4 regions of the Desulfosporosinus paludis genome follow, and region 4 is predicted to be linked to each of the others. Evidence: a T-box and tRNA genes for the amino acid it is inferred to sense, from the RefSeq annotation. Region 4 holds a T-box; the other regions hold tRNA genes.

Region 1 (7,691 bases), 510 kb from region 4:
TTTCATAGAACTCTGCTCATCCCTGAAGAGGATTTCGGTAGCCCTAATATCAGCAGATTCTGAAAGGCCAAAGGTGGTTATCGGTGCAGTACCCCGGATTAATTGGCGATTTGGGTCCTCAGCCCAGATATAAATGTGGCCGTGATTGGGTACTTTCTGAGCTAGTTCGGCAAAGGCTGAGATGACATCATCCAGATCTTTAAAATAATCAGGGTGATCGAACTCAATATTCGTAATTACGAGATGCTCAGGTGAATAGTTAAGGAAGTGGCGTCGATATTCACAGGACTCCGCTACAAAAAATTCTCCGGTACCAGAATGGGCATTCCCTCCGATGCTTGGTACATCGCTGCCCACAACAATCGTTGGATCGAATCCGGCGTGGAGCATGACAAGTCCCATCATCGCCGTGGTTGTCGTCTTGCCATGAGTACCGGACACTGAAATTCCCCGCTTTTTAGAAAGAAGGCGCCCAAGAAATTGAGGGTAGGTCAAAACAGGGATATTTAGTTCTAAAGCCCGAGCTATTTCTGGATGTTGATTCGTATAAGCAGCCGAGGCGACAATTAAGTCGGCTTTTTCCACGTTACTGGGTGAAAAACTTAAAACAGGTATTTGGGCACGTTTTAAAACACTATCTGTAAAAAAACTTTCTTCTACGTCTGAGCCTGAAATGGTAGCTCCTTCGATTTGAGCACTAATCTGAGCTAACGCGCTCATGCCTGTGCCCTTTATGCCAACAAAATGAATATGCAATGCCAAAACGTATCGTCCCTTCTATGTATAACTCTACCTCTCATTATACCCAAACTTATACAAAAAGGTATCATATTTATACAAGGAAAATTTTCCTAACCTTTTTTTGGAGGAGGTTTTCGTTCGTAACCGGAGACTATTGCCTGAAGATGACTGAGGTTTTCCGTAAGACTTAGGTAAATATGAACGGGAATAGTTGCTAGGAAGTAGATAGTAATGGTGAATTTTATCCAACGCAGGTGTTGAAAGCCTCCTACTAACCTCCAAGCCCAAACTAGGTGTTCTCCTTGCCAGTAAGAGGCAAACCCCAGAAGACTCGCCAGTAGGAAAAGGAGAAACCAGGAAAAATACATGAGCGCTTGCCCACTGTTATATTTCCGCCTGGGTGGAGGAGACGTACGGAGGAATAGGTAATAAGCTAAGAGTTTCGGGAATAGTTTAAAATTATGTAGTTTTGGAATAAGAGAGTGATCCCGTCGGAGGAGGGCATCTGTACATCGTATAGCCACAAACCCAAGGGCGAACCAACTTGATATTACATGAATTTTGAACATATCGCCATAGTTTACAGCTAAAAATTCAGCGGGTTTATGCAGTTCCAAACCGCTTAGAAGGATTCCGGTCAGGCTTAAAGCAAACCCCCAATGAAAAATCCTCACCCACAGAGGCTGGAAAAGGATAATTTCTCCTTTTACCTTTCCCTTCTTAAGTTCTTTGGAGAAAGGTTTTCTAAGCTTGATCTGTCGCTTCATATTGATTACCATGTCCTTGAAAGTTAATAACCTTAACGGATAATTTTTATAAAAAGAAGAAAGGTGAAAAGCTCGCGGGGTTTGCTCTTAAACGGGAATTCTTAAAGCTCGGACCTTTTCACCGTCAATGATATGAACACTGCAAGAAAAGCAGGGATCAAAGGAGCGGATAACCCTGCCTGCTTCTTTTAGGTCCTCTGATTGCACTTTCAGACCAAGTAATGACGATTCTGCGACACTGCGGGTGCCTGATTCGTCCCGAGCACCAAAGTTAAATGCCGAAGGGGTTATGATTTGATAATGTCGGACTCGTCCTTCTTTGACAGCAATCCAATGCCCTAAAGAGCCGCGCATGACGTCGTGGAGCCCGACACTGATCCCGGAATCTTGCCCCATTTTTCGGTTGAGAGTTTCTGAACCCGGTTCCAGGCGATTCAGCCAAACCAGAGTGGCTTGAGCAATTTTCTTGATTTCTAAGGATCGTGCCCAAATTCGAGCGAGTGCACCATGTCCTATGACCTTTTCCTTGTTGATGATCGCTCGGGCTAAAGGGCCGACTTCAACAGGTTGGCCGCGATAACGCGGAGATTTGACCCAAGTGTACCCTTTGGCTTGACTATGATCGGGAATAGTGTCCTCTTCTGAGGGGTGTAGGGGCCCGTGAGGTTTATACCAAGCGTGAGTCACATCTTCGGTCACGTAGTTCTCATTGAAGCTTTCTCGCTCGTCTTGAAGAATTACGCCCTGGGAGAATAGCATACTTCCTTCTGGGCTTGGAAATCCTCCTACGGACATGAAATTACCGATGCCTTGACCGAGGTCTACGTATTCAGGATAGCGTTTAATAATCAAATCAACATCCGGCAGAAGAACATTGTCCAGAAAGCTTAATATTTCCATGATATACCCTCGATAGCGATTAACCTTGTCAGCATCTACTTCCATACTCGCACCTCCAGGCACGATCCCATGTCCGTGGGGAGCTTTTCCTCCGAAAACAGCAAAAGCTGCGTGGGCAGACCGAGAAATTTCTATGGCTTTGAAATAATGCTCGGTCAGAGTGGTATTCTCTTGATTAGACAATCGCAGGTCGGATTCCGAATGAGGAATAAAGGGAGCTAGATCAGGACCGCGAAAATAATCCGGCAAGGCGTACAAATAAAGGTGACGAATATGGTTTTGGATAAAATCACTAGCCAGGATTAGATTGCGTACTAAAAGTCCATTGGAAGGTACTTGCATTTCTAAAGCTTTCTCAACGGCTAGCGCTGCTGTAATGGCATGGGCGGAAGAACAGATGCCGCAAATTCGTTGAGTATAATAGGGCATATCCATTGCGGAACGCCCAATTAAGATTTGTTCAAATCCCCGGTAGAGGGTATCTGAAATATAGGCGTTCTTAATTTCGCCATTGTCTAGCCAAGCTTCTAACAACATAGGGTTGTGAATGCGCGTCACAGGGAAGATAGTTTTTTTCTCCAGAATAGTCACTCCTCGATCAAGTTTTCTTCACTCGATAGTGATGAAAGGTTTTTGCTTTTTTAAGAGAAAGTCGGTGCTTTCCTCGGACGGAAGACTTCAGCAGATTCCTCTGAATTCTGCCTTTGTAAAGAGAGGCCGCAACGTGCCCCACAATTGCTGCAGACGTTAATCCTAAAACCCCAAGACCAATGGAATCTGTGGCAATCTTTGTCCCGCCAGGTATTGGAATATCGGGCGAGTGGACGCTAAACGGGGACATCAGATCCGGAAAGCCTGGCTCTGTACAGCCAATACAAGGGGTGTTACAGCCGATGGGCCAATTAAAGCGGTCGTTCCAACGTCGAGTCGGACAATCGGCATAAGTAACAGGTCCTTTGCAGCCGACCCGATAAAGACATTCTTTCTGACCAATGTCTGTGGCGAAAATCCCTTGGTCATAATCCCGTCGCCTAGGACAGCGATTATGTACAGTTTCTCCGTAAAAAAGCTTCGGCCTTCCGTAACTATCCAATTCTGGTTCACCATATAAGGCTAGATGGAGTAACGTTCCCATAGTCCAATCCGGATGGGCCGGGCACCCCGAGACATTAATAACCTTCCGCTCGGGCAGGATATTTTGCACCCCTGTGGCTTGAGTCGGGTTAGGATAGCCAGAAACGGGGCCTCCAAACGTTGCACAACTCCCAATGGCAACAACGTATTTAGCTTTGAGGCCCAGGCGGCGAACCAATTCCATACCAGTTATGAGTTTGCCTTGCTCATAAGCAACATGGTCGTAATGTCCTCCGTCACTTCGAATCATAGACCCCTGTACAAGCAGAATGTATTCGTTGGGCAGTTTTTCATAGGTCTCTTGGAGAATTCGGTAGGCGGCATCTCCTTGTGCCTGATTCATGCTCCAATCATAACGCCAATCAACAATGTTCGAGAGAATATCCGAAAACGTTGGGGTCCAGATATTGTCTAGGGAGATACTGTCCCCAGTACAAGTACCGGTTTCAATCATCACCACGGGAAGCTTCTTGACGTCGCCAGCCGCAACCGCTTGGGCTAGAGGAGGGGTAATAAGTTGATAAAAATTGCCGAGAATAGCTCCCTTAATAATTAATTTAAGAAAGTCTCGTCGATCCAGTATGGCACACCCCCTTGTGATGGTATTATTTCCAAAAAGCACAAGTTACACTCGAAATTTTATGCTTAGATTATAATAAGATTGAAAAAAAAATCACAAAATACCTGGGCAAATTAACAAATATGGTTTATAATAGCAGAACAGGATACAACAACTTATTTTAAGTTGTTTACATAAACACCCTTTTTCTCACTCTCTCCCTCCTCGTGAGGGGATTTTTTTTGAGCATTAGAGATTTTAGCTGTGACTTAGTTGCAGCCAACTTATGAACTTTCAATTTAAATGTTTGGCTTATGGGCGATAATAGCAGATAATAAGCGGTATTGCATTTTGACAAAGGGATATGACAAAATGGCATAGCAATATGTAATAAATTACCATAATACTATTTAACACAAATTTGTAAATATATGTTATAATATGTCGAAAGTAATTTTAGCGTTTTGCATGTAGTGAAAGTGAAACCCCCTTTATCCTTCCGTCTTTCGACGGAAGGAGCTTTTTGAAGATTTTGTCCCATTTTAAATAGGGATTAACCCTAATGGGGCATTGCGCAGAAGACCTTCGGACGCGGAGGTCTTCTTTTTAAATTGTGCTAAACACACACATGGAAGCTGCTTTACATAAAGTGTAAGAGCACAGCTTAATTAAGTCTGTTCCCAGGATACCATCTCTCGTGTTAACCCTCATCAAGGAATGATGGGGGCCTTTTTACAGCAAGCAAAAACCCCGCAATCGCTTGCGGGGTCTAAGTTTCCAGTGGAGCCGATGGTCGGAATCGAACCGACGACCTGCTCATTACGAGTGAGCTGCTCTACCTCTGAGCCACATCGGCATAAAAAGTGTTGATTTAAAGCCATTCTTCGTTAACAGCAACTCATTTTTTTGCAAATAGAGCAGCTCATTACGACTTAGATAGTATAACATAAGTCGATTCCTTTGTTAAGTCTAAATCAAAAATCTTTATGTTTTTTCTACTTGATAAGGTTGGGTGTTATTTTTAATAGTTGTCATTAATTTCAGTTTCGTGCTAACAAATTACACTTAGTAAGGTATTGATGATTTCTAAATGCTCATTTTAGGGAATAGCTTCATATCTATATTAGTATTGTAAGTATTTGGTGTTTTGCAGGTAGTATAGGTAAGATGTAGAATATATGGAAAAGGAACCCGTATCTCTATACATAGGTTATAGCAATAGCTTGTGGGGTTTATACAAAACTCAATAAAGGAGAGCAAAAAAATGAAGAGGTGTATATATTGCAATAAAAGTGTTGAAGATGGGATAATTATAAACGAATCTCATATAATTCCGGATGCTTTGACAAATGGAAAAATAACCTATGCAAATGTATGTAGTGTAGAACATAATCAAGTATTTGGAGATACATTCGAATTTGATATAATTGAGAAATGCAGAAGAATTAGGAACTTTTTGAATATAAAGTCTAAAAAGGGTAAAATTCCATCATATTATGCAAATCTGGATATTGATGGGTACAAATTTGATAAGCTAACGTCCAGATTTAATAATATATTAGATGGTAGCTCGTATCCTGTAATAAAAAATGAAAAGAAATATCTTTTTAAAATGATTAATAAAAGCATTGATAATGAAAGTAAACACTTTTATGAGTTGATACACAATCTTCAGATAACTGAAGACCTTGAGTTTGAAGAACTATTTAAAATGTTAGGTTCACAAAATATGTTACGTTTAGTTGCTAAAATAGGTTATGAATGGTTTTGTAAAGAATATAAAATAAATGGGGTTCTGCCCGATTATACAGATATAATCAATAGCATTGTAAATGAAAACAGCAATAAAAGTGTTGTTTCGATTATTAATAATGAAAAATTACTAAATGATTTAAATAACGAATTAGAACTTGGTACACATGCATTAGCTATTTATAATACTTCAAATGATCGAAATGCTTATGTGTTATTTTCTTTTTTTGGGCTAATCTTGTATAAAATTAGAATAAGGCAATACCCGTTTTATATTGCTAAGCCAACTAATAGTATTGATTTCTATGGATTTAGAAGTGATGGATGTATTGGAAGCTGTAAAATATATGCAAATAATTTCGATCAACATTTAGTTTCTTTAACATCGATTGACGAGATTAATATTTTGAAACCTTCAATAGCAAAGATATATGCAAATTTATTATCAATACAAATAATTACATTACGGTCATTTAAACCTTTCGTAAAAGAAATTACCAATATAATAAAAAAGAATCAATTTCAATCGGAAAGGTTATATGACGAGTTAATAGGGTTAGCACATAGTACCGTTATTACGGTTACTTATGTAATTTATCTAATTGGTAAGTATGAAGATCAATACAATTATGATGATACATTTCAAAATAATATTAAACATCTTTTTAATAATACTGATAAGGTCATAATCCATAAAAACATTAAAGAGGAGTTATTATTGTTATTTAATAGTGGTGAGTTTCTAAATTATTTACTTACAGGCTTATCAATATTTGAAAAGTCATACAATAAGGAAATAAGGAAGAAAAATGATTAATATCAATAGCATCACAAACACTCTGTTGTTTTATTACCAGCCCCAATTCCTGACTTCTTGGCAAGAATGCATGGTTGGATAAGTTAATGCTAAACTCAAGCTATCAGTGCTAGGAGGTGACTTATTTTTATGTTTAAGATCAGTGCTCTGCATTAATTTGAAAGTGTAACGGAGGAGGGAATGTGATTGGTAGGGGCCGTGTTTTTTACTCGAAAAAATTTTTAAAAATTGCAACCTCACTTTTAAATCATTAGAGTTCTTCAAAGGGGTGGCCCTATAAACGTTCATAGTAAAGTGATGAAGCTTGCACTTCCGATAAAACCTTGGAGGGTCGTCTCTAAATGTTAGAAAATATTTCCCCTTGCACTAGGCATAGTCAACTTGATGTCGGGGTGTTTCTTAGCAAGGGGAGGCTAAATTTACGTAATGCTGAATTGAGAATAGAAGGATTCTAGTGAAAAATGTAGAAAAGTATTTTACAGTTAATTCAATTAAAGGAATGGTTGCTATGGCCTCACCAAAAGTTTTTGTTAGTTCTACTTGTTATGATCTCAAATATATAAGGGAAAATTTACGATATTTTATTAAAACCATCGGTTACGAGCCAATTTTAAGTGAAGACGGCTCTGTGTTTTATGATCCTAAAGTACATACTCATGATGCTTGCATAACTGAAGTTCCTAATGCTCAAATGTTTGTACTAGTAATAGGAGGTAGATTCGGAGGACAGTTTAAGAGCACCGAGTATTCAATTACAAATGCTGAATACAGAGAGGCTTGTAAACAAAAAATTCCTATATTTGCTTTAGTGGAACAATCAGTATATAACGAACATCACGTGTATTTACGAAACAAAAGTAACCCTGATATAGACGAAAGTAAAATTATCTATCCATCGGTCGATAATATTAAGATTTTTAGCTTTATAGATGAAGTTCGAAAAAGTGCCGTGAACAATGCAATCGTTCCGTTTACTGACTTCTCCGATATAGAGCAATATCTTAGACAACAATGGGCAGGC
Region 2 (7,691 bases), 900 kb from region 4:
TCTTTACTCATCACCGGGATATTAGCCACTATAGGTTTTATTCTTGTCATGGTGTCAGGTTTGGATATTAATAAGGTGTTGGAGCGAAAACTATTCAGATCGGCCTATTCCCGACATCTTTTTACCATTGTTCTACTGGCGTTTCTCATTGTGCTTCATATCAACATCTAGTCCATAGTTCTAAGTTCCAGATTCAGAAACCTTTCCTTATATAAACTTTTGAAAACAAGTTGATATTTTGGATAGATTAAGCTGCAAAAAGTTCACGGTAAAGGAGCTATTTAAATGACAAACATCAAAGAAACGGTGCTTCCGCTTATGGAATTGCGAGTCTCGGCGTACAATCTCTTGCGCTGGGCATTTCTTCAAGAACCTTCTAAGAAATTCCTTCAATCCCTTTCAGAGAGCGTCTTGCAAGAATTCCCATTTCAAGACGAACGCACAGAAATTTCTCAAGGAGTACAAGCTATTATTAGCCAACTCAAACTTGCAGATTTTCTGAGTGAAGAAAACTATGACCGCCTGCATTGGGATTATACACGTATGTTCATCGGGCCTTATGAACTTCCTGCCCCACCTTGGGAATCCGCATATCTCAACGAAGAACGTCTATTATTCCAAGAAGAAACTTTGGCTGTCCGCAGAGCCTATCTAAAATATTCATTGGTCGCTAAAGAGTATGGGCATGAAGCCGATGATCATCTTGGCTTAGAACTGGATTTTATGTACCAGCTCAGCCTGCTTGCTCTACAAAAAATCAACGAGGAAGATTACGGTGGTATGGTAGAAATCCTGCTGGATCAACAAGATTTCCTTGACGAACATTTGTTAAAATGGGTTCCTGACTTCTGCCAAAAGGTTGAGCAAAGTGCCCAAACAAAATTCTACCAGGGTATGGCTAAGATTTTACACGGTTATGTAACGATTGACAGACAAGCTGTTGAAGAACTTATATCTTACGAATATTAGACAACAAGTTTGAAGTACATTAATTTATTGCCTATAGTTTTCTTCAGGATAAAGAAAACTTGGCTAACAAGTGCGAAGGCACTGCCTTCGCACTTGTTAGCCTTGGCGAAGGCGGCTGCCTTAGTTGCACTTATGCTTCAGAAAGTATACAACAAAGTTATACTTTCTAAGTAATAGAACAAACTGACGCGTTCACTAAACTGTGAGCGCGTTTTGTCTGCTCCGAGGAAGCAGACACATCCTTGGGTCAATCCCTCTCACGCATTCAACGAGAGAGGAAAAAAAATCCCCTCACGAGGAGGGGGAAAGAAGAAGGAACAGGCCTTACGAAAAAACACTAAGCTTGCGAGCTAGTAGTTACCTTCTATAATAAACCATACTTGTTACGATTTGATGAACAATGTGTGATTATAATGTTAAACCTTATAATGGAAATACCAACATGACGATACCCTTTTCCCCCAAGCCATTAGGCCAGGGGGGAACCTAATTAGGCACTCAAGGAATGTAACATTTTTAAAGCAAGGTAGTCATTTGAATGTACATCGAGATGCTTATTAACTCCTTCTTGGTGGATAACTATTTCACCATTCCAATATTCTTTCACAACATACACTTCGCCGAGTCCATTCTCATAAGTCCTAATTCTTTTGATAATTTTAACCACCCCCCTTTTATATTATTAACTATAAAAGAGGCTTAGAATTTAAATTCTAATAGCCCGTAAATGTTGTTTATCTGTTTAACAATAAGTCAGGGAATCAAAGAAAAATAGGACCGCTAAATTATTAACCATCACTTTAAGTATGCAGAACTCGATTTCATGCGCTCACATTGTGCTCCTATTGGTAAACTTCTGATCAGTGGAACGACAGTCATAATGATTACGACAAGTCGTAACTTAAATAATATCTTCAGCTCTTCTGGAACAGAATAATAACACCCTAAGTTGTTAAATTATTATGTCTTAGTTGTTGACTATGACTTCAAATCTTGATACAATAATTTTCGTCTCATAAATGCATGCCGATGTAGCTCAATTGGTAGAGCAGCTGATTTGTAATCAGCAGGTTACAGGTTCGAGTCCTGCCATCGGCTCCAGATCTAATATTTAAAGGCGCTTGTGATAAGCGCCTTTTTCTGTGCCCATTGCTATATCAAATTTTGACAAAAAAGGAGTCGTGTAAAAACTTTGATGTTTCTCGAACACTTGGTTACAAATCAGTGAGCTGTTCCTTGGCGTAGGCAAGGTAGTAGTGACGACCATTAGCGCTTTGTTCCAAATGAGCAAGACTGATGAGGCCTTGTGCTTTGTATTGTTTCGCCTGTTTATCGGTATTATCCGCGGCAATAAGAATATCTGCAAGCTCAATGGCCCATTGAGCGTCATTGTTATTCAAGGCTTGGCTGATAGCAGAAAGAACCGACTCTTTACCACCCATGAGAGCAATAGTTTTTTCCGCTCGGGTTTGAATTGGCAGCGGATTGAGCTTGGTCGGATTACCGTCAAACCAACCTACATAGCCAGCATATATGCCTCGAACTGACCAAGCAACAGTACCATAGAATTCACCCAGATAAGGAAGGTTAGCCCACTTTTCAGGCAACTTGACGGCTTCTGCCACCTCATCCATGGTCATGCCCCGATTCAAGCCTTTAAGGGTTTCTGTGAGAACATAATCAATAGCATCACGAAAGTTAGTTAAAGTTTCTTCAACAGCGGTTTTACCGATGATGGGGTGGGTATGGCCTGGCAGAAGATAATCAGCTTGATAAGCAATCAGCTTGTCCAAAGTGTCTACCCAAGTGCTGATATCTCGATACTGACTGCCTCGTATGGGATATAGATTGGGCCAGCAACCGTAGTAATTATCAGCACAACAAAGGACTTTTTGCTCTGGCAGCCAGATGAGTATCTGATCATCAGATTCGCCAGGAGCTGCAGCAAGTTCAAGAGCGATACCATCAATATCGCGCAATATTTTTTCCTCACGATAAACAGTGGTTGGCGGCACAAAAGCCCTTTGACCCTCACCTTGAACGATACCTTCACGAATGCCGATACCTTCAGAAATGACTTCTTCGTTGCTGAGTTCATAACCAAATTGTCTGACGCCACGCCGATTGAGCACATCCTGCAGGGCATCCATTCTCCCAAGGACTGGCTTGCAAGGAGCAAAGGCGATGATTTCCGGATCACTGTCTATAAAAACGCCAGCGCCGCCAAGGTGATCTGGGTGTCCGTGAGTGTAGATGATAGTCTTGACTGGTTTATCGGTATACCCAGCAATAATAACCTTAAGGGCTTCGGCACGATAGTCGGTATCAAGGGTATCGATGAGTATGACTGAAGTTTTTCCAATGATAAAACTGACATTACTGACACCATAGCCCATAACGTGATATACAACGTCGGGAATAATTTCTGTCACTTGACGTGGATATGCTGTTGTTGAAAATTCTTTTAATAGTTGTTCCCCATCTGGTCGTAACATTGATAGCACCTCTCATTTGATTTGAATAGGACTGATTAAGTGTAGCACATAATCCGAATCGCTGTAATGCTTTTGACCTACAGTTTTTAACACATATATTGGTGCTGTATGGCTAACGAACTTGATGATGGAGTTTAGAGCTAGGGAACGTTTCGGTTGACAACATTAAAAATTAATATCATTTGTATCTTTACAAAAACGAAGTTAAAATGTTTATTATAATAAATTTTGATAATCGAAAGGAAACACTCATGCCAATTTGGAAACGCAACTTAATTATTTGCTGGTTCGGCTCGTTCGCCACAATGGCTGGAATGAACCTCGTAATTCCGTTTCTTCCCCTTTACATTCAACAATTAGGTGTACACGATATCGCCAGAGTTGAACAGTGGTCCGGTGTTGCCTTCGGCGCTACTGCTCTCTCAGCTGCATTAGTCTCACCGCTCTGGGGTAAGCTGGCCGATATACATGGTCGCAAGCTCATGTTAATACGAGCTAGTCTAGGAATGGCTGTGATTATGATTCTAATTGGATTCGTTCATAATATTTATGAACTGGTTGGCCTCCGCCTTTTAATGGGGGCTATATCCGGTTATGTGCCGGCAGCGATTACTCTTGTTTCTTCTCAAACACCTAGAGAACATGCCGGCTGGGCACTGGGGACTCTTGCTTCAGGTTCCGTCGGAGGTTCACTGCTCGGACCTCTTGTCGGCGGTACATTATCTGAACTAATCGGTTTGCGACATGTATTTTATATCACTGGGGGATTTCTGTTTTTGGCTTTTCTTATTGCATTAGTGTTTATTCGCGAAGATTTTATCCCGAACAATTCAGCTCGGTTGTCCGGCAAAGAATTATGGAAAACTATTGACAAACCCAAAATACTTATTGCCATGTTTATAACTTCATTTATGCTGCAGTTAGCCAGTATGTCCATTGAACCCATTGTTACCATCTATGTTAAATTGCTAACAAATAATGTGAACCATGTCGCAATTATTTCCGGTGCTGTTGTCTCCGCGGTAGGATTGGCTAATGTTTTGATCGCTCCCCTTCTCGGCAAGCTATCTGATAAGGTAGGGCCTTATTCGGTATTATTTGTCTGCCTACTAGTGACAGCTATAATTTTGATTCCTCAAGCCTATGTCCATAATGCCTGGCAGTTAATAATCCTACGCTTCATGATGGGCATGGCTACCGCCGGTTTTCTGCCCTCCATCAATTCCCTTCTTAAAAGCAATATTCCTGATACAATCTCAGGCAGAATATTTGGTTACAATAACGCAGCTCAAAATTTAGGCAACGTGGCTGGCCCTGTGATCGGAGGTCAGATGGCAGCCTATTGGGGTTTCCATTATGTATTCTTTTCCACTAGTATCTTACTGTTCATTAATGCTCTGTGGGTTTACGTTACAAGCAAAGGAAGTCTGGAATCTAACACGAATTGCACAGGCTAACACCATTTCACTCCAATGAACACTACAACGGCCTCCCTTCGCTGGACTATATAACTCCTTTAATCTATCTATCTTAAAGGGGTATACTACAGCAGAGGGAGGTCATTTATATTTAAGCTCATGGACAGCAATCGATTAACTGATTTTGTAATAAAAAGGTACCATTTCAGACGTGAAAGTCAAGCCAATTAATCATTTCCTCTACAATACTTAACGTAATTTGATGGTTTAGATCGGGAATCTCTACGAACCGAATGTAACGGACTTCCTTCTTATTGAAAACCTGCATTTGCTGATAGAAATACCTCTGGCTATCGATTGATACTGTTGTATCAGCATCGCCATGCAATAAGAGTATTGGGCGTGTCGAAAGTGATTCAATATTTTTGATAGGGTCATATCGCCTGATTAAGGCAAGTTGTTTATCGGTATGAGTACCACTAGGATTTTGCATACTCTAGTCCCCACTTAAGTTTTGATTTACCAATCGTCTCCGTAGTTCATCTCAGAGGGGATGAGATTCCTAGATAAAGTCTAACGTTGTGTCAAACTGATTTCGTACACTCGTCTACCAGGTAAACAATTGATTGATAACTAATACCGCTGTGAAGAGATAACCCGATTTCACAGGTTCGACTATTGGAATATCCTGCTCGGCAATTGTCAGGCAGACTCTCTTTAAGTGTTGCTAACGCTGAGCGGTTTAACTCTGGAAAGGTAAACCCACGGTCCCCTGCAAAACCGCAGCAATGGACATCCTCGGGCATAATAACTTCTTCTGCGCAGGCATGTGCTACAGCGTAAAACTTTTCTTTTAAATTCATCTTTATTGAGCTGCAGGTTACATGAAGTGCGATTGTTTCTTTTAATTGATTAAACGTCAGCCGATTGAGCAAAAAGTCATGAATAAATTCTACAGGCTCATAGAGTTTCAGCAAATGCATCACCCGTTTCATTCGATACAAACACGGGCTTGTATCACACAAAACTGGATACTTACCTCCTTCACTGGTAGCGAACAAAACCTCCTCCAGCTCTTTGCTTTTTTTATCAGCCGTCTCGAAAAAGCCTTTACTTTCCCAGGGCATACCACAGCAAAGCCCACTTATCATTGGTGGTGAGATAACTTCATAACCCGCTTTTGCCAAAACAGAAAGCATCGCCTCACTTAAGGCCCTTTGATCTCGATCGTTTTTGGCCGTTCCCATCGAACGGCTAATACAACTTGGAAAATAAACGACTTTTAGCGGTGACGGGCTATCTGTTGTATTGAGCGCTTTGGCTTTATGCTCTTGATGTTTTAAGGATGGAACCTTCCCACCTTTTGGCATCCATGGATTCCAGAGAGGAACAGCGTTTCCTGAAATTCTTCTGGCACCTTGGGTTAAACTCTCCATCAGCTTCGTTCCTAAAATGCCATGTACTCCATTAACCACTCCAAGTCCAAAACGCATAACACCCGTTACCCCCGTCATATGATTCGCTAAGCCTTCCGCAATCCGAAGGGTAGTAGGCGTAACTGACTGCGAACGTAAGAACTTAACATAATCTCCGGTGTTTATACCCAAAGGACAGGTGGTAGCGCATAATCCATCGACTGCACAGGTTTTATTACCCGGGTAATCAAAATCTTTTTCCAAACGGGATAAGCGTACGGGATCTTGACCCGTTCGTCTCAGTTCCTGAATTTCTCGCTGAATTACAATGCGTTGTCGTGGTGTTAAAGTAAGGTTTTTGGATGTGCATATATTTTGACAAAAACCACAATTTGTACAGGTATCAATAATTTTATGAGCCTGAGGCATATTTTTCAAGTTTTCTAAGTAACTGTGAGGATTGTCATTGATGATGACACCTGGATTTAGGAGGTTTTCCGGATCGAACGCAGACTTAAGTCGTTTCATTAAAACGTAGGCCTTTTTTCCCCATTCTTGCTCCACAAAAGGAGCCATATTTCGACCCGTTCCGTGCTCAGCTTTTAAGGACCCACCAAAGCGTGACACTACTAAATCACTGACATCCCGCATCAAGCCTTCATAACGCGGCAAATCCTCTGAACGACCAAAGTCTTGAGTAAATACGAAATGAAGATTCCCATCTAAGGCATGCCCATATATGATAGCATCAAAATAGGTATATTTATCAAGAATTTCTCTTAAAGCTAAGGTCGCTTCTGCTAAACTTTCTTTAGGAAAGGCTACATCTTCTATGACTACCCCCGTCCCTAACTCTCTTATCGCTCCTACTGCTGGGAAAATACCTTTGCGAATATTCCAGAGATTTTCGTATTCGGCTTTTACAGCTGTAAAATTTATGGGTAATACGGCAGGTATCTCTTCAAGAAGATCTTCTACTCGCTTAATTCTTTGTTCCAACGATTCATGATCTGCACTTCGTACTTCAATAAGCAACGCAGTGGCGGTGGAAGAAAGGGTTTTCAAGTACTCAGGCATACCGGGTTTATTTTCCATGGTCTTCAATGAAATCCTGTCCATCAATTCAGCAGCAGAAACAGTTTCTCTATCTAATTTTTGAACCGCTAGGCAAGCTTGTTCCATATCTGAATAAATGATCAACGCCGAAGCTTTATGCGCATGCTCAATTACCGTATGATAAGTAATCTCTGAAATAAAACCTAGAGTTCCTTCTGATCCAATCATGAGATGTTTAATAATGTCGATAGGATCTGTGAAATCCACAAAGGCATTAAGACTATAACCTGTCGTATTCTTGATTTTGTACTTACGATGTATTAACTCCGCCAATTGGG
Region 3 (7,691 bases), 450 kb from region 4:
TGACTGACAATAACACGTTCGGCTCCATTGATGATAAATGTACCCTTGTCAGTCATCAAGGGAAAGTCTCCCATGAAAACTTCCTGTTCCTTAACCTCTCCGGTTTCCTTGTTAATGAGGCGTACTTTTACACGCAGAGGCGCAGCAAAAGTAACATCCCGTTCCTTACACTCCTCTACTTGATATTTAGCCTCTCCTAAGCTGTAGTCGATAAATTCCAAAACGAGATTGCCCGTGAAGTCTTGAATTGGGGATATATCGCGAAACATATCGCGCAACCCTTCATCAAGAAACCAACGATAGGAGTTCTGCTGGATTTCAATTAAATTTGGCATGTCGAGGACTTCCCGAATTCTGGAATAACTCCAACGCTCTCGTATCCCTACCTTAACAGGATAGAACATTAACGCTTCACCCCTCAGTGCGGTTTTCTCTCATTGAGGTATAATATATTGACATAGACAGCCAAAAGCAAGGCCTCTTAATAAAACCTCGCTTAAACTGTCTATGGTATTCCGCATCATTGCGACAATTTCAAACTACTATCTCCTTATTATCCAATGCCTGTTAGTTATTACCATAGCATGGACGAATTAAGTAAAAATCCCAATCGTATGTATAGTAACATTCATAAAGTATACCAAATCCACTATTCTATGTCAAGAAGATTCTCTGGATTTGGAACTAATATCAAGGAAATCCGACCTTAAATTATGGACTCAAGGAAATGCCTTTTTAATGAACTTTTAGCGACTGGTAACAAAGAAGGCGCCCTCATCTTAGAGAGCACCTTCTTTATTTCTCTAAACTTATTTAACTTCGACAGTTGCGCCGGCTTCTGTTAATTTAGTTTTCAAAGCTTCAGCTTCATCTTTGGTAATTTTCTCTTTAACTGGCTTTGGAGCATTGTCAACGAGATCTTTGGCTTCTTTCAGACCTAAGCCGGTAACTTCACGAACAACTTTGATAACATTAATTTTAGAAGCACCACAATTGGTCAGGATGACATCAAATTCAGTTTTCTCTTCTGCTTCTTCAGCAGCAGGTGCTGCAGCACCTCCGACAGCTGCAACAGCAACAGGAGCTGCAGCACTGACACCAAATTCGGTTTCAAAGGCTTTAACGAGTTCGGAGAGTTCGAGGACAGTTAACCCTTTAACTGCTTCGAGAATTTCATTAACTTTAGACATTATTATTTCCTCCTTAAACTATTCAACATTTTATTTCCTGTAAATTATTAAACCTATTGAGCTTCCTTGAGTTTACGCACTTCTTCGAGAGCATAACCCATTTTGCGAATCGGTCCTTGAAGAACATTGACCATACCTGCCAAAGGTGCTTGCATACCCCGCAGAACCATGGCCAGCAACACTTCTCGCGACGGGAGATCTGCCAGATCTTTAACCCCATCAGGTCCAATAACTTTGCCTTCTAAAACTCCAGCCTTGACTTTGAATGTCTTAAGTTTATTGACTTTGACAAAGTCTAAGAGGATTTTAGCAGGGGCAACAGGATCTTTGCTAAAAGCAAGGGCTGTTGGTCCTTCCAAGTAAGTTTCGAGTCCTTCAACTCCTACTTCCTGAGCCGCCCGACGCACAAGCGTGTTTTTCAAAACTCGATACTCCACGCCGGCTTGGCGAAGCTGTGTCCGCAATTGCGTCACTTGAGCCACGGTTAAACCGCGATAATCCGCTAAAACAACCCCAGAGGATTGTTGAAACTTCTCTTTAATCTCCGAGACAACCAGACTTTTTTCTTCGATATTAGGCATTTTGTGTACCTCCTTCCTTAGGGTAACTCAGTAAAAAACCTCCGCTGCTGCAGAGGTTAAGAATGCCAAGTATATCTATAGGCACGTTCTCCGACCTCGGCAGGAAATTAAGCCATGCGGCACCTGCTTTCTACAGCGGATATTCAATTCCTGATAAGTGTACCCTCTTTGTAGAATACTGTCAAGAGAACTCTGATTAGAGCGCCTTTACGGGATTGATACTTACACCAGGGCCCATGGTCGACGTTACCGTTACACTACGAATATATTGACCTTTGGCTGCCGCTGGCTTTGATTTTACAATGGTCTCCCCTAAAGTACGATAGTTCTCTAACAATTGCTCTGGGCTGAAAGAAGCTTTGCCTATCGGAGCATGGATGATCCCAGCTTTTTCGGCACGATACTCAATCTTACCAGCTTTGATTTCCTTAATCGCACGAGTTACATCTGGTGTTACTGTACCAGTTTTCGGGTTTGGCATTAAGCCTTTAGGTCCGAGAACCCGGCCGAGCTTTCCGACCATTCCCATCATATCCGGCGTAGCTACTACCACATCAAACCCGAACCACCCTTGTTCAATCTTCGCAATCATATCTTCGGCGCCCACAAAATCAGCACCTGCTAATTCTGCCTCTTTCGCCTTGTCCCCTTTTGCAAAAACCAAAACTGAACGAGTTTTACCCGTTCCATTCGGGAGCACAAGAGCACCACGAATTTGTTGGTCAGCATGACGGGTGTCAATGCCTAATTTAAAAGCAACCTCAATGGTTTCATCAAATTTTGCTTTCGCATTAGCCTTTACAATTGCAAGTGCTTCAAGGGGTTCGTAATATCCAGTGCGATCAAAGGTCTTTACGGCCTCTTGATATTTTTTTCCTACTTTAGCCATTCACTTAACCTCCTTGTGGTAATGCGGGTTTAACCCTCCCACAATACATTTTAGACTTCTTCAACGATGATGCCCATGCTTCTTGCTGTACCTTCTACCATCCGCATTGCCGCTTCCACACTTGCTGCATTAAGATCTTTCATCTTAATGTCCGCAATCTCGCGCACTTTAGCTTTTGAGATCGTGGCAACTTTTTTGCGATTCGGTTCAGAAGAACCTGAATTAATGTTGGCTACCTTTTTAAGCAACACAGAAGCCGGTGGGGTTTTGGTAATAAAGGTAAAAGAGCGATCTTCATAGACGGTAATTTCCACCGGAATAATAAGCCCTGCTTGATCCTTAGTACGCTCATTGTATTCCTTGCAGAAGGCCATGATATTAACCCCGTGTTGACCAAGAGCCGGACCAACCGGAGGTGCCGGTGTAGCCTTACCTGCTGTTATCGCTAATTTAACCAAACCAATTACTTTCTTTGCCATTGTTATTACACCTCCTTGATAGAGTAATCCCTATTTTAGTCGAGTTTTTGTACCTGTGCGAAATCCAACTCCACAGGTGTTTCTCTTCCAAACATCGATACTTCCACACGCATTTTACCTTTATCCGGGAGAATTTCTCGAACTACTCCCACAAAATCCTTGAACGGCCCAGCAATAACCTGGACAGTTTGATTAACCTCGAAATCAATGCGAGCATGAAGCTCATCCATGCCCATCTGTTGGAGAATCCGGATAACCTCTTGTTCAAGAAGTGGAATCGGCTTTGTTCCCGTGCCTACGAAACCAGTCACTCCCGGTGTGTTGCGGACAACATACCAAGAATCGTCGGTCATTTCCATCTCGACAAGCACATAGCCAGGATAAACCTTGCGCTTGGTTACCTTTTCCTTCCCGTTCTTAAACTCAACTTCGTCTTCCATTGGAACAAGAACGCGAAAGATCTTCTCCTCCATATTCATGGATTCGACTCGTTTTTCGAGATTCATCTTAACTTTGTTTTCATAACCCGAGTACGTGTGAATAACAAACCAGTCTTTTGCCATTTCTCAGGGACCTCCTCAGACACTGCCGCAGAAACTCGCAGTTTAGGGCACTAGCTTGGTTAAGGCCATACTTAAACCGCCGTCCACAACCCACATGAGAATGGACACAATCCCCACCGCAAAAAACACAACTCCTGTGTAGGCGAGCAATTGTCTACGGCTTGGCCAGTGAACTTTCTTTAATTCACTCACAACCCCACGGAAATACTCTGCAGTCTTTTCCGTCTGTCGCTGAGTATTAGCTGGTTTCTTCAACGCGCCCATCACTTCACATCCTTACACGACATCGGTGTCCTCGACACTGTGACAACGCTTCCTGGCGTACAATCTAAACAGTTATAAAGAAAACTCGGCCAGCGTCCAAAGGCACTGTCTTCACACTTGTTAGCCATCAGGCGCAGGCGGTTGCCTTAGCTACACTTATGCAGAAAGTATTTAACTAAAAGTTGTACTTTCCGACAGGTGCAAAAAAAAAATTACTTGGTTTCCTTATGGAGAGTATGGCTTTTGCAGACCTTGCAGTACTTTTGGGCTTCTAAACGATCAGGGTTATTTTTCTTATTCTTCATCGTAGCATAGTTACGGTGCTTGCAATCCGTACACGCTAAAATAATGCCAACACGCATTCACGAACACCTCCCAGACAACGGTAGGACGCTGCATTTATTCCATTACTCAAGTACTTTATCACAAGATGATTACCCTGTCAAGAAAATACCTGGTAACAAAAAAGACAGCCTAGCTGTCTTTATAAACATACTTCAAAATAAATGGAGCCAACGAAGGGACTCGAACCCGCAACCTGCTGATTACAAATCAGCTGCTCTACCAATTGAGCTACGTTGGCATTTTGTTTGTACCGCAGCAACGCTCCGCTGTTAGGCACTCATATAATTTAGCATCTTTTCTCCCCAAATGCAAGCTTTTTTTCTTTAGAAGTGTATGTAAAATTATCCATCCCGACGTTCAAGGTAGCGTTCAAGTTTCCTCTTCACTCTCTGCAACGCGTTGTCGATCGATTTCACATGTCTCTTCAGGTCAACAGCAATTTCCTGATACGATTTCCCTTCCAGATAAGACATCAGTACCTTCCATTCTAAGGAACTGAGAATTTCACCCATCTTTTCTTCAATGTCATCAAACTCTTCTCGGCTAATAATCAGTTCTTCCGGGTCCGTGATGCGAGTTCCCGAGATGACATCAAGCAGGGTTCGATCAGAATCTTCGTCATAGATAGGCTTATTAAGAGATACATACGAGTTTAGGGGAATGTGTTTCTGCCTTGTCGCTGTTTTAATAGCTGTAATAATTTGGCGGGTTATGCATAATTCCGCAAATGCCCTGAATGAAGAGAGTTTGTCGCCGCGGAAGTCTCTAATGGCTTTATAGAGTCCAATCATTCCTTCTTGAATAATATCTTCGCGATCCGCCCCTATGAGAAAATAGGAACGAGCTTTTGCCCTAACGAAGTTTTTATATTTGTTGATTAGATACTCTAGTGCTGCCGCGTCGCCTTCCTTGGCAAGCTCAACCATCTCTTCATCTACGATAATGTCGATGATTTCGCACTCTGGTTCTGGTTGGGCTTGAAAAGTCAAGTTGATCCCCCCTACAATGTCGTCATGAAGAAGACGCAATCTCGCCTAGCCCTTGTCCACGGGAACATTCTCATTATACTCGACGCTGAAGAACAGCGTCAAGGCGAAGTTTTGGTTGTTCTGTCGCTATTCGTAAAGTTCAAGGTCAAAGATCTGGGAACAAGGCTCGAAGTTGTCTGAAAGCGAGACTTTTAGACAAGCATTATTACGCCCTTCGATTTTCTATGTCTGATCGTGCTTTGAGCCTCGTATCTTGCTATGTTCCGCTCTAGATTTAGCGGGAGCGGAGCCTCTGCCTGAGAGTTTCATAAAGCATAACGGATCCGGCAACGCTCGCATTAAGCGACGTTACTCTCCCCTTCATCGGCAGGCTGATAAGCTCGTCACAATTCTCTCGCAGCAAACGACTGATGCCTTTGCCTTCGCTGCCGATGACAATGACTCGTGAGCCTGTGAGATCTGCTTTAAAAGCATCACTTCCTCCGGCTTCAGCACCAGACACCCAACACCCCTTCTTCTTTAAATCTTTAAGTGTTTGCACCAAATTACTTACACGCGCAACTAAAACATGTTCGACAGCTCCGGCTGATGTTTTCGCAACCGTTCCTGTCAAGGCAACACTGCGCCGTTTGGGAATGATAACTCCGTGAGCACCCACCGCGTCAACGGTCCGCAACAATGCCCCCAGATTGTGGGGATCTTCAATTTCATCCAACATTAAGATAAACGGATCTTCCTGCCGTTTTTCCGCCAGGGCGAGTATGTCTTCAACTTCAGCGTACTCCCTGGCAGCTACATACGCCAACATACCCTGATGCCGCTCACGTTGAGTTAAACGATCAAGGACCTGTCGATCTACAAATTGATATGGGATGTTCCTTTCCTGCAGGAGGGAGAGAATTTCTTGATTCCGCCCATTCGAACCTTCCGAGAGCAAGAGAACTTTGTTGACAGGTTTCCCGCTTTTTAAAAGCTCAAACACCGGATTTTTACCATAAACGATTTCATCGTTCAAATTATTCACGTCTTCTTTCCTTGAAGGGTTTGTAATCTTCCACAACTATAGGTACCTTGATGACATACTCCCAGAGTCACACAAGTCGGTCCTGCTTCACTAAACAGATTTGGAGCCACATTGCGTACTAAATCCAGCATACTCTCCGCCAGGCTGCGAATTTCCCACTGAGCTCTCATACAGGTGCGGTGCTCAAAGAAGTTCAATAACGAACGTGCATTAAAGGTAGCCATTAACGAAGTCGTGCAGGCATTGGGCAGGACAAAGCGGGCATCTTCAGCAGGGACCATATTCTGAAGCGCTTGGTACTCCTCTTGAAGGCGTGCCATAACCCCCTCAAAGCGTTCCATAGCCTCGGGATTCCGTCGGATGCTCGGCGGAATAACATACTCAAAGCCATTCTCTTTTACATAACGTTGAGAGCGTTGAGAATAACTGGCGATCCTATGACGCACTAGTTGATGAGACAAAGCCCGCGAGACTCCATCGATAGAAAACTGAAAGCTCACATGTTCAAAGGGAGAAAGATGGCCCATATCGCGTAATTTACGAACAAAACGAGCCACTGTCTCATCATCCAGGCGTTCAAAAAGCTCCGGCACAGGATCTGCCGAGTAGCACAAACGCGCGGCGGAAGCCACAACCTTTTCAGGATCTGGTGTATATTGAATTAGATCCACTTTCATTTCGACAGCCCTCTTTCTTCTCCATCGTCTATACCTATTTCTTTTCTTAATCCTTCCTCTAAGATTCCTTCCACTTGACGAAATGCCCAGTGCATACGCTCTACCTGTCCGGTCAATTGCCAATACCCAACTAAGCTTTCAAACGCTGTGGCATGACGGTATGTCACAACATCAACATTTTTCGGATAGCCGCCTTTAGCATTGCGTCCACGTAAAACCACCTGCTGTTCCACATCGCCAAGATCCGGGAGCAAGGCATGTAAGATCTGGGCTTGAGTCCCAGCGCAAACGTAACGAATCGCTTGTTTGTGAAGTTCCTTAACTTTTTCATGTCCTAACTCCAGCAAATGCGTCCGAACCCATAGTTCATAAACTGCATCCCCCAAATATGCTAGGGTTAAGGGGTTCATTTCTTGCCAACTGCGCATACGGTCACCTTTCAAAACTTTTTAATTTGCCACCTCGCACCTTGCGGAGTATCCTCAATAATAATTCCCTGGGACTTGAAGGCATCTCGTATAAAATCTGACATCTCCCAGTCTTTTTTCTGCCGAGATTTAGAGCGAATCTGAAGAACGATCTCCATCACCTTGGAGAGCATTTCTTCATTTTCTACGTGTACTTGGGAAGGATGCAGAAGATCAAATCCCAGCACCTCTCCCAGCTCAACCAAGGTTCCTTGCGCTTTTG
Region 4 (7,691 bases):
GCAATTAGCCGTTAATTTGAACTTTCGCGACATTTGCAATCTCAGTAAACGCCGCAGCATCGCTAATTGCCAGTTCTGCCAACATCTTGCGGTTAACTGTGACTCCAGCTTTCTTTAAGCCATTCATCAACCGACTGTACGAAATACCATTCATACGAGCGGCTGCATTAATTCTAGCAATCCAAAGTTTACGGAAGTTTGCTTTTTTGTCTTTTCTATGTGCATAGGAATAGGCTAAGGATTTTAAAACTTGTTCATTCGCAGGACGGAAAAGTTTGCTTTTTCCTCCGCGATAACCCTTTGCCAACTTTAATATCTTTTTATGTCGCTGATGCTTAGTTATGCCTTTTTTTACACGGGCCATCCCAAAAACCTCCTTTTAACTACAACGTTTATAGATAAGCAATCAAATTCTTAATTCGCTTAACATCAGATTTATTCATAACCACTGATTGGCGCAAATTCCGTTTTCTCTTCGGTGATTTCTTCTCCAGAATGTGGCTCGTAAAGCCATGCATGCGGACAACTTTACCTGTTCCAGTTTTCTTGAAGCGCTTAGCCGCACCACGGTGAGTTTTCATTTTAGGCATTTGAGTATCCCCCTCTCGGTATTAGTCGTGTTTAACAGATGCTAAAATCATAATCATATTGCGCCCCTCAAGTTTAGGTTCGCGCTCTATGCTAGACTCTGCTTTACAGAATTCGGCAAGTCTCAGGCAAAGCGTTTTCCCAAGCTCAGGGTGGGTAACTTCCCGCCCACGGAACATGATAGTAACCTTCACCTTATCTCCCTCGATTAGGAACCGCTGAGCGTTACGGGCTTTGGTTTCAAAGTCATGGTCCTCAATATTAGGACGCAATTTGACTTCTTTAATTTCCATGCTCTTTTGCTTTTTGCGAGCCTCTTTATCTCGCTTCGCTTGCTCGTACTTATACTTGCCATAATCCATCAGTTTGCAGACCGGCGGTTTGGCCGTCGGCGCGATCTCTACGAGATCTAAAGACTTCTCGACTGCTAGGTTCAAGGCATCTCGAACCGCCATAATTCCAAGTTGTTCTCCTTCTTCCCCAACAAGACGGACATCCCTAACCCGGATTTCGTCATTGAGTCTTAAGTCCTTGCTAATAAGAAACCACCCCCATTTAAATCTCGGCACAAAATAAAAAAGACGGATGAATACCACCCGTCTTCTAAACAATCATGAGCGCATATTTAGCCCAGGACCAGAAGATACCTTAACAACTCAAGTCGTAAGGTGAGAAGCGGATGGCTTCTACTTGACAACAAACATTGTATATCAACTCTCAGACTTTGTCAACTCGAATAAAGATATTCGTTTCCGACAAGGGCAGGTACACTGTTTCAATGCTGGAAACAGTGTACCTGTTCCTTTATCAGCCGCGGGCAATTAGCAGTTTCTTGCTTTTAATATCGCCTTGGATAAGATTAATGAATTCAGCGACCGTCATTTTTTCTCCCGCATCTCCTTGGCCGTAACGGCGAACTGCCACTGTGTCAGACTCAGCCTCCTGATCTCCAACAACTAACGTATAAGGAATTTTTTCAGTTTGGGCCTCGCGAATTTTATAGCCAATTTTTTCTTTGCGTTCATCTGTTTCAACTCTTATATCTAATTCATTAAGACGAGAAACCAACGTTCTGGCATATTCCTGATGCCGCTCACTAATAGGCAGTATACGAACCTGAATAGGTGCTAGCCAAGCCGGAAAAGCTCCAGCATAGTGTTCCGTCAGAAGCGCAATGAACCGTTCAATACTTCCATAAATTACACGGTGAATCATGACCGGCCGATGCTTTTGTCCATCTTCCCCAATATAGGTTAAATCAAATTTCTCCGGCATTTGGAAATCGAGCTGTATGGTCCCACATTGCCAGGTTCGATCAAGACAATCCTTGACGTGGAAATCGATCTTAGGTCCGTAAAAAGCTCCGTCACCTTCATTTATCTTGTAATCCAAGCCTCTTTCCTCAAGCGCCTCTTGAAGTGCTCGAGTTGCAGTTTCCCAATCCTCATCAGAGCCCATGGAATCTTCAGGACGGGTAGATAGCTCCACATGATATTCAAAACCGAATACTTTGTAGAAAGTATCCACCAGCTCAATAACCCCAAGGAGCTCTTCCTTAATTTGAGACGGAAGCATAAAGATATGAGCATCATCTTGAGTAAAATTCCGGACCCGGAGCAGACCATGAAGGGCACCCGAAAGTTCATGGCGATGGACAAGTCCCAGTTCCCCGACTCGCAGAGGCAAATCTCGATAACTGCGCAATTTGGTTCTGTACATAATCATACCACCAGGACAGTTCATGGGCTTTACTGCATAATCTTGTTCATCAATTTTGGTGAAGTACATATTTTCCTTATAGTGATCCCAGTGTCCGGATTGTTCCCACATTGATCGATTGAGAATAATGGGGGTCTTGATCTCCTGATATCCACGTTTGCGGTGTTCCTGCCGCCAGAAATCTTCAAGGGCATTGCGCAAAACCATTCCTTTGGGATGGAAGAAAGGAAATCCTGGACCCTCATCATGAAGGCTAAAGAGATCAAGCTCTAAGCCTAATTTGCGGTGATCACGACGTTTAGCTTCTTCTAATTTAAACAAATAATCTTCAAGATCTGCCGCTTTAGCAAAGACTGTTCCATAGATACGCTGAAGCATTTTATTTTTCTCGCTGCCGCGCCAATAAGCACCGGCCAAGCTCATCAGTTTAAACGCTTTAATGATCGATGTCGAAGGGATATGTGGACCGGCACAAAGATCCGTGAAATTTCCTTGAGTGTACATAGAGATCGTAGCATCTTCAGGCAACCCTTCGATAAGTTCGACTTTATACCCTTCTCCAAGCTCTCCGAAGTAGTTTAAGGCCTCAGAGCGAGAAACTTCCTTGCGTTCATAGGTGTAGTTTTCCTTAGCGAGCCTGCTCATTTCCTTCTCGATTTTTTCTAAATCTTCTGGGGTGAAAACATGCTCGGAATCAAAATCATAATAAAATCCTTTGGCAATGGCGGGTCCTATACCGAACTTTGTCCCGGGAAACAAATTTTCCACCGCTTGTGCCATTAAGTGAGATGTTGAATGTCGGAGGATCTCCAAGCCCTCTTCACTGTCGAGAGTTACGATCTCCACGGCCACATTCTCCATAAGCGGATAAGAAAGATCCTTTAGCTTGTCATTCACTTTACCTGCAACAGCGGCCTTCGCTAGGCCTCGTGAAATAGAGGCGGCCAACCCAGCCAATGTTGTTCCCTGTTCAACCTCACGTATTGAACCATCTTTCAAAGTCACTTGAATCATTTTTATCACTCCTAACGAATTTTGTAACGCAAAAAACTCTCGTCCCAACATAGGGACGAGAGTTACTCCCGTGGTTCCACCCAATTGAAAGAAAAAATCCTTCCACTTGATTACCCTTAACGCGGGAAACGGCAAGGCTTACTCATTTCGGCTTTGCACTCAAGGGTGGTCTTCTCCTGACCTTCGTGAGAAATGCTTACAGCCGCGGCATTTCTTCTCTTGCACTTAAGATCAAGGTACTATCCCTGTCAACGCTTTGAACTAAAAATTTTTCAAATCCAGTAAACAAGTTGCTTATGCAACACTTATTAACTAGCTTTAGTGATTCTATTATACAAAAACCTTGCTTATTTGTCAAAAATCCTCACATAGAGAACAGCCGCTGCAGTCGCGCACACGATTCCCAAACACATTTCGAATCGTTTGCAGCGTATCCATAAAGCCATCATAGCGGATATGCAAAGTGATCTGACGTGGAGCCACAGCGATTAGGGCGCTTACAAGAAGGTCTTCGTAACCTAACTCATGTAAATTATCAAGCTGATAATCTGCCAGGTAATCATGGGTTACATCATCTCCTTGGTCGTCAAAAAGGCGAAACTTCCCTTTAGATGTCATGCCAACGTGAAGATACTCTAGCTGAGGAGTTTGGTTATCCACAAAATGTTTTAAGAGTTGTATGAATTCCAGATACTCCTTTTCCACAATGTACTCTTCAATAGCGAATTCTACGGCTTTACTCACATCACGCTTATACTCTTGAGCGCGAAAGCTCAGAAAACCCTCGATATCGAAAATTGAAGAATGGTCCAAACAACTAAGAATTTGTGTTACTAATTTTGTTTTGCGGCTCACACGATAGGTGCGCTCCTGGCCCAACCCTCTGTTCAAGTATTCTAAAGCCTTTTTTAGGATTTTTTGTCCATTATCATCTAATAAATAATTACTTTTTTTAATAATGCGGCGAACATGCTCTTTCTCCCAATGAAGCAAGATCGTTTCAGCTAAAGCGTTCGCTAAATAATATCGGTGGATTTTTTGCACCATCTCTTCATTCTCGGTCTCTGCAAGAGATGTATTCAGAAACTTACAATGAATAAGCCAACGTCTTCCTTGCTGCTGTTCAATAATTTGTACGGGAAGCTGTTCTTGCTTACCCAATTCACGTAAGCACTCGCATATACTCTCATGGTATTTTTGCGTACCTAAGCGCACAGAATGTTCCACTGGCACCCCTCCATACTAAAGTATATGACTTTGTTAAAGTCATATTTCAGTTGGGCCAATCTGTTAGCATTTTTCAAACCTATATTTTTTGAAAATAGTATTGGTCATCTCTTACTATTACCATTAATTAACACTTTCATTCCCTAACTTTGCCTACTCTTTCCTCTCAATTAATTACTTTAATCAAGCAGATAAAAAGCAAGCCCCTCGGCTAATGCCGAGGGGCTTTGAGAAACAAGTATAAAAGAATGCGCTACATTGTAGACGTTTTATTATTCTTTTTCAATACCCTTTTATTGGCTAAAGCAGAGAGAAAAGAATCACTGCTGTCAACCACTTCCTTATCCGCTGAATAAATTCCATCAATTTCATTAATATCTTCAATCAATTGATCAATGTCGAGCTTACGAAACGGAGTCCTTAACTTGTAGTGAATCAAGGTCCGGTTTTGTTCCTCTTTTTGTAGGCTCATGGAAATATTTTGCGGAACAATACCATGAGACTCAATGACTCTATTTATTTCCTTGACTTTGCAAGTCCCATTAAGGGCAACGACTTTAAGTGTTTGACTGTTTCTGAAAAAATAATTTTCTACCAAACGTTCAAGGGTAATGAAAACCATAAAGGTGACCAGAGACGAGGAAAAATAGAAACCTGCTCCAACTGCTAATCCAATGGCCGACACAACCCATAAGGATGCAGCGGTCGTTAAACCCCTAATCGATGTTTTATCCCTGAGGATTGTCCCGGCACCTAGAAAGCCAATCCCTGAGACTACTTGAGCAGCTAAACGAGCTGGGTCTTTGTTAACTGATGTAAAATTAGTAAAGCCGTACATGGATAAAATCATAATTAAGGCGGAACCTAAGCACACTAAAATGTGGGTTCTAAACCCGGCAGGGCTATCGTTTCGTTCACGTTCAAGACCGACAATCCCTCCAAAAATACAAGCTAAAAGAAGTCTAAGGGCAACTTCATAATCGGTAATATGCACTGTTTTTCACATCCTTCTCCGTATCGTTCAGCCTGCTCAGTTAAACAGCTAAGATCAATCGAGTCTTAATTGATTAACCCAGCTTCCCTAAACAGCAGATTAATAATGATAATTTTAGCACAACCCGACAAATTCAAACTAGCGCATTTATTGTTAAATGAAAGTGAGAAAAACTAAAGATTCTCTTATGATAATCTATTCCAACTATTCGAGATAAAGAGTATAATTCCTTTAAATTTTATCAGAAGTAAAAATGTTCTAATTAATAAATTTAATACCTAAGTAAAATAAATAAGGTTGTAACAAATTTAAAAATGTTACAACCTGGACAAAAGTATAAGATTTCTATAACTACTTTATAATTTATTCCTCTGTATTTTGTAACAGCTCTTTTACGTAGTTAGGTAGGGCAAAGCACCCTTTATGAATTTCGGTGTTGTAATACTTCGTTTTGATTCCCAGGCTGTTCCATGCCTGCTCATCTATATGAGTTAGGGGATCGTAGGCTTTCGAGGCAAAACCAAACAGCCAGTGCCCCGATGGATATGTTGGAATATGCGCCTGATAGACTCGGCAGACTGGGAAAAATTCTTTAATTCGTTTATGTGCCCGCTGCATCGACTTTGCATACGACGAATAATAAGGACTTTCATGCTGATTAACAAGAATTCCATCTTCCTTCAGCGCTTTAAAGCAGTTGCCATAGAATTCTTTAGTGAATAGCCCTTCCCCTGGTCCGAAGGGATCAGTGGAATCTACAATGATTAAATCATAGGCATTTTCCTTGGAGCGGACAAACTTCAGTCCGTCCTCAAAATACAACTTCACACGTGGTTCATCGAATTTGCAGGCCGTCTGGGTCAAATATTCTCGGCACACATCGACGACCATCTTATCAATTTCTACCATGTCAATGCTTTCAATCGAGTTGTAGCGCGTGAGTTCTCTTACTGTTCCGCCGTCGCCAGCCCCTATGACCAAAACATTTTTGATCTTAAGGTTGGTCGCCATTGGCACATGGACAATCATATCATGATAAATAAATTCGTCTTTTTCGGTAACCATCATTAAACCGTCCAACGTAAAAAAATTGCCAAACTCCTTAGAGTTGAAGACATCAATTCTTTGAAACTCGCTTTGTCCGGTATAAAGAGGCTTATCTACCTTAATAGAAAAACGAACGTTGTCAGTGTGTTGTTCTGTATACCACAATTCCATGTTACGATTCCTCCAATACTTTAATGCTCCTAACGGACATATCCTCCGTCCCTGTCAGGAAACAGCCCTTGGCCTTGGCATAGGTAATATAATCAATAATTTCATTGGTTATCCGTTCTCCTGGCGCCAAAATAGGAATCCCTGGTGGATAAGACATAACAAATTCTGCACATATATACCCATCACTAGCTTCGAGATCAACTGAATGCTGAGGGGAGTAGAAAGCTTGCTGAGGCGTCATCACTACATCAGGATTAATGTACTCATGATCAAGCATTCCCACTTTATCTTTCATATAACGCCGTTTAATTTCAGACAAAGAAGACACAAGTCGTTCTAAGGCCAGTTCGCGGTCTCCCACCGAGATGATGGCCAAGATATTGCCGATATCACCCATCTCGATCTGTATCCCATAATCATCACGTAAAATGTCATAAACTTCAATTCCTGCCAACCCTATTTCACGAGTATAGACGGAAAGCTTGGTGTGATCAAAATCAAACACGGAATCCCCATTAATAAGTTCTTTAGAAAAAGCGTAATAACCCCCGATTTTGTTGACTTCTTCCCGCGCATAGTGAGCAAGGGATGAAACTTTATCAAAAATGTTTTTACCGTCTAAAGCTAGGTTGCGTCTGGAAATATCCAGTGACGACAAAAGCAGATAGGAGCCACTGGTAGTTTGGGTTAAATTAATCGTCTGACGTACATGACCCGTACTTAAGCGACCACTTTTCAACAAAAAAGAACTTTGAGTCAGTGATCCACCCGTTTTATGCATGCTAACTGCTGACATATCGGCTCCCACTGCCATCGCACTCACGGGCAAATCCGCCCCAAAATAAAAATGAGTTCCATGCGCCTCATCTACAAGGACAAACATATTTCGCGAATGAGCAAGCTCTGTAATGGTTTTCAAATCCGAGCAGAT

Evidence for each region. The T-box of region 4 lies ahead of thrS (threonine--tRNA ligase). A T-box ahead of a tRNA ligase gene usually reads a tRNA of that ligase, here a tRNA-Thr.
Region 1: it encodes a tRNA-Thr, which carries the amino acid that the T-box ahead of thrS (threonine--tRNA ligase) is inferred to sense. The anticodon was not compared.
Region 2: it encodes a tRNA-Thr, which carries the amino acid that the T-box ahead of thrS (threonine--tRNA ligase) is inferred to sense. The anticodon was not compared.
Region 3: it encodes a tRNA-Thr, which carries the amino acid that the T-box ahead of thrS (threonine--tRNA ligase) is inferred to sense. The anticodon was not compared.

What each region holds. Positions count from the first base shown of each region.
Region 1 is NZ_CP144211.1:2,345,790-2,353,480, reverse strand. Features, by position in the region: gene murC (UDP-N-acetylmuramate--L-alanine ligase) at 1-762, opposite strand, end outside; gene VZF35_RS11795 (cytochrome b/b6 domain-containing protein) at 852-1,508, opposite strand; gene VZF35_RS11790 (nickel-dependent hydrogenase large subunit) at 1,596-2,999, opposite strand; gene VZF35_RS11785 (hydrogenase small subunit) at 3,007-4,125, opposite strand; tRNA gene VZF35_RS11780 (tRNA-Thr) at 4,883-4,957, opposite strand; gene VZF35_RS11775 (hypothetical protein) at 5,327-6,670, shown strand; gene VZF35_RS11770 (DUF4062 domain-containing protein) at 7,125-7,691, shown strand, end outside.
Region 2 is NZ_CP144211.1:1,956,949-1,964,639, forward strand. Features, by position in the region: gene VZF35_RS09925 (iron reductase) at 1-171, shown strand, start outside; gene VZF35_RS09930 (molecular chaperone) at 286-969, shown strand; tRNA gene VZF35_RS09935 (tRNA-Thr) at 1,995-2,070, shown strand; gene VZF35_RS09940 (alkyl sulfatase dimerization domain-containing protein) at 2,184-3,464, opposite strand; gene VZF35_RS09945 (multidrug efflux MFS transporter) at 3,716-4,921, shown strand; gene VZF35_RS09950 (alpha/beta hydrolase family protein) at 5,088-5,375, opposite strand; gene VZF35_RS09955 (FAD-binding and (Fe-S)-binding domain-containing protein) at 5,467-7,691, opposite strand, start outside.
Region 3 is NZ_CP144211.1:2,408,429-2,416,119, forward strand. Features, by position in the region: gene rpoB (DNA-directed RNA polymerase subunit beta) at 1-404, opposite strand, end outside; gene rplL (50S ribosomal protein L7/L12) at 810-1,190, opposite strand; gene rplJ (50S ribosomal protein L10) at 1,244-1,771, opposite strand; ribosomal protein L10 leader region at 1,795-1,925, opposite strand; gene rplA (50S ribosomal protein L1) at 1,968-2,660, opposite strand; gene rplK (50S ribosomal protein L11) at 2,711-3,139, opposite strand; gene nusG (transcription termination/antitermination protein NusG) at 3,175-3,702, opposite strand; gene secE (preprotein translocase subunit SecE) at 3,745-3,966, opposite strand; gene rpmG (50S ribosomal protein L33) at 4,179-4,328, opposite strand; tRNA gene VZF35_RS12160 (tRNA-Thr) at 4,474-4,549, opposite strand; gene sigH (RNA polymerase sporulation sigma factor SigH) at 4,653-5,300, opposite strand; gene VZF35_RS12170 (hypothetical protein) at 5,325-5,480, shown strand; gene rlmB (23S rRNA (guanosine(2251)-2'-O)-methyltransferase RlmB) at 5,575-6,324, opposite strand; gene thyX (FAD-dependent thymidylate synthase) at 6,321-7,001, opposite strand; gene VZF35_RS12185 (Mini-ribonuclease 3) at 6,998-7,429, opposite strand; gene cysS (cysteine--tRNA ligase) at 7,441-7,691, opposite strand, start outside.
Region 4 is NZ_CP144211.1:2,854,236-2,861,926, forward strand. Features, by position in the region: gene rplT (50S ribosomal protein L20) at 5-364, opposite strand; gene rpmI (50S ribosomal protein L35) at 393-590, opposite strand; gene infC (translation initiation factor IF-3) at 612-1,127, opposite strand; ribosomal protein L20 leader region at 1,156-1,286, opposite strand; gene thrS (threonine--tRNA ligase) at 1,396-3,321, opposite strand; T-box leader at 3,370-3,582, opposite strand; gene ytxC (sporulation protein YtxC) at 3,676-4,548, opposite strand; gene VZF35_RS14300 (MgtC/SapB family protein) at 4,802-5,542, opposite strand; gene speE (polyamine aminopropyltransferase) at 5,906-6,760, opposite strand; gene VZF35_RS14310 (aminotransferase class I/II-fold pyridoxal phosphate-dependent enzyme) at 6,762-7,691, opposite strand, start outside.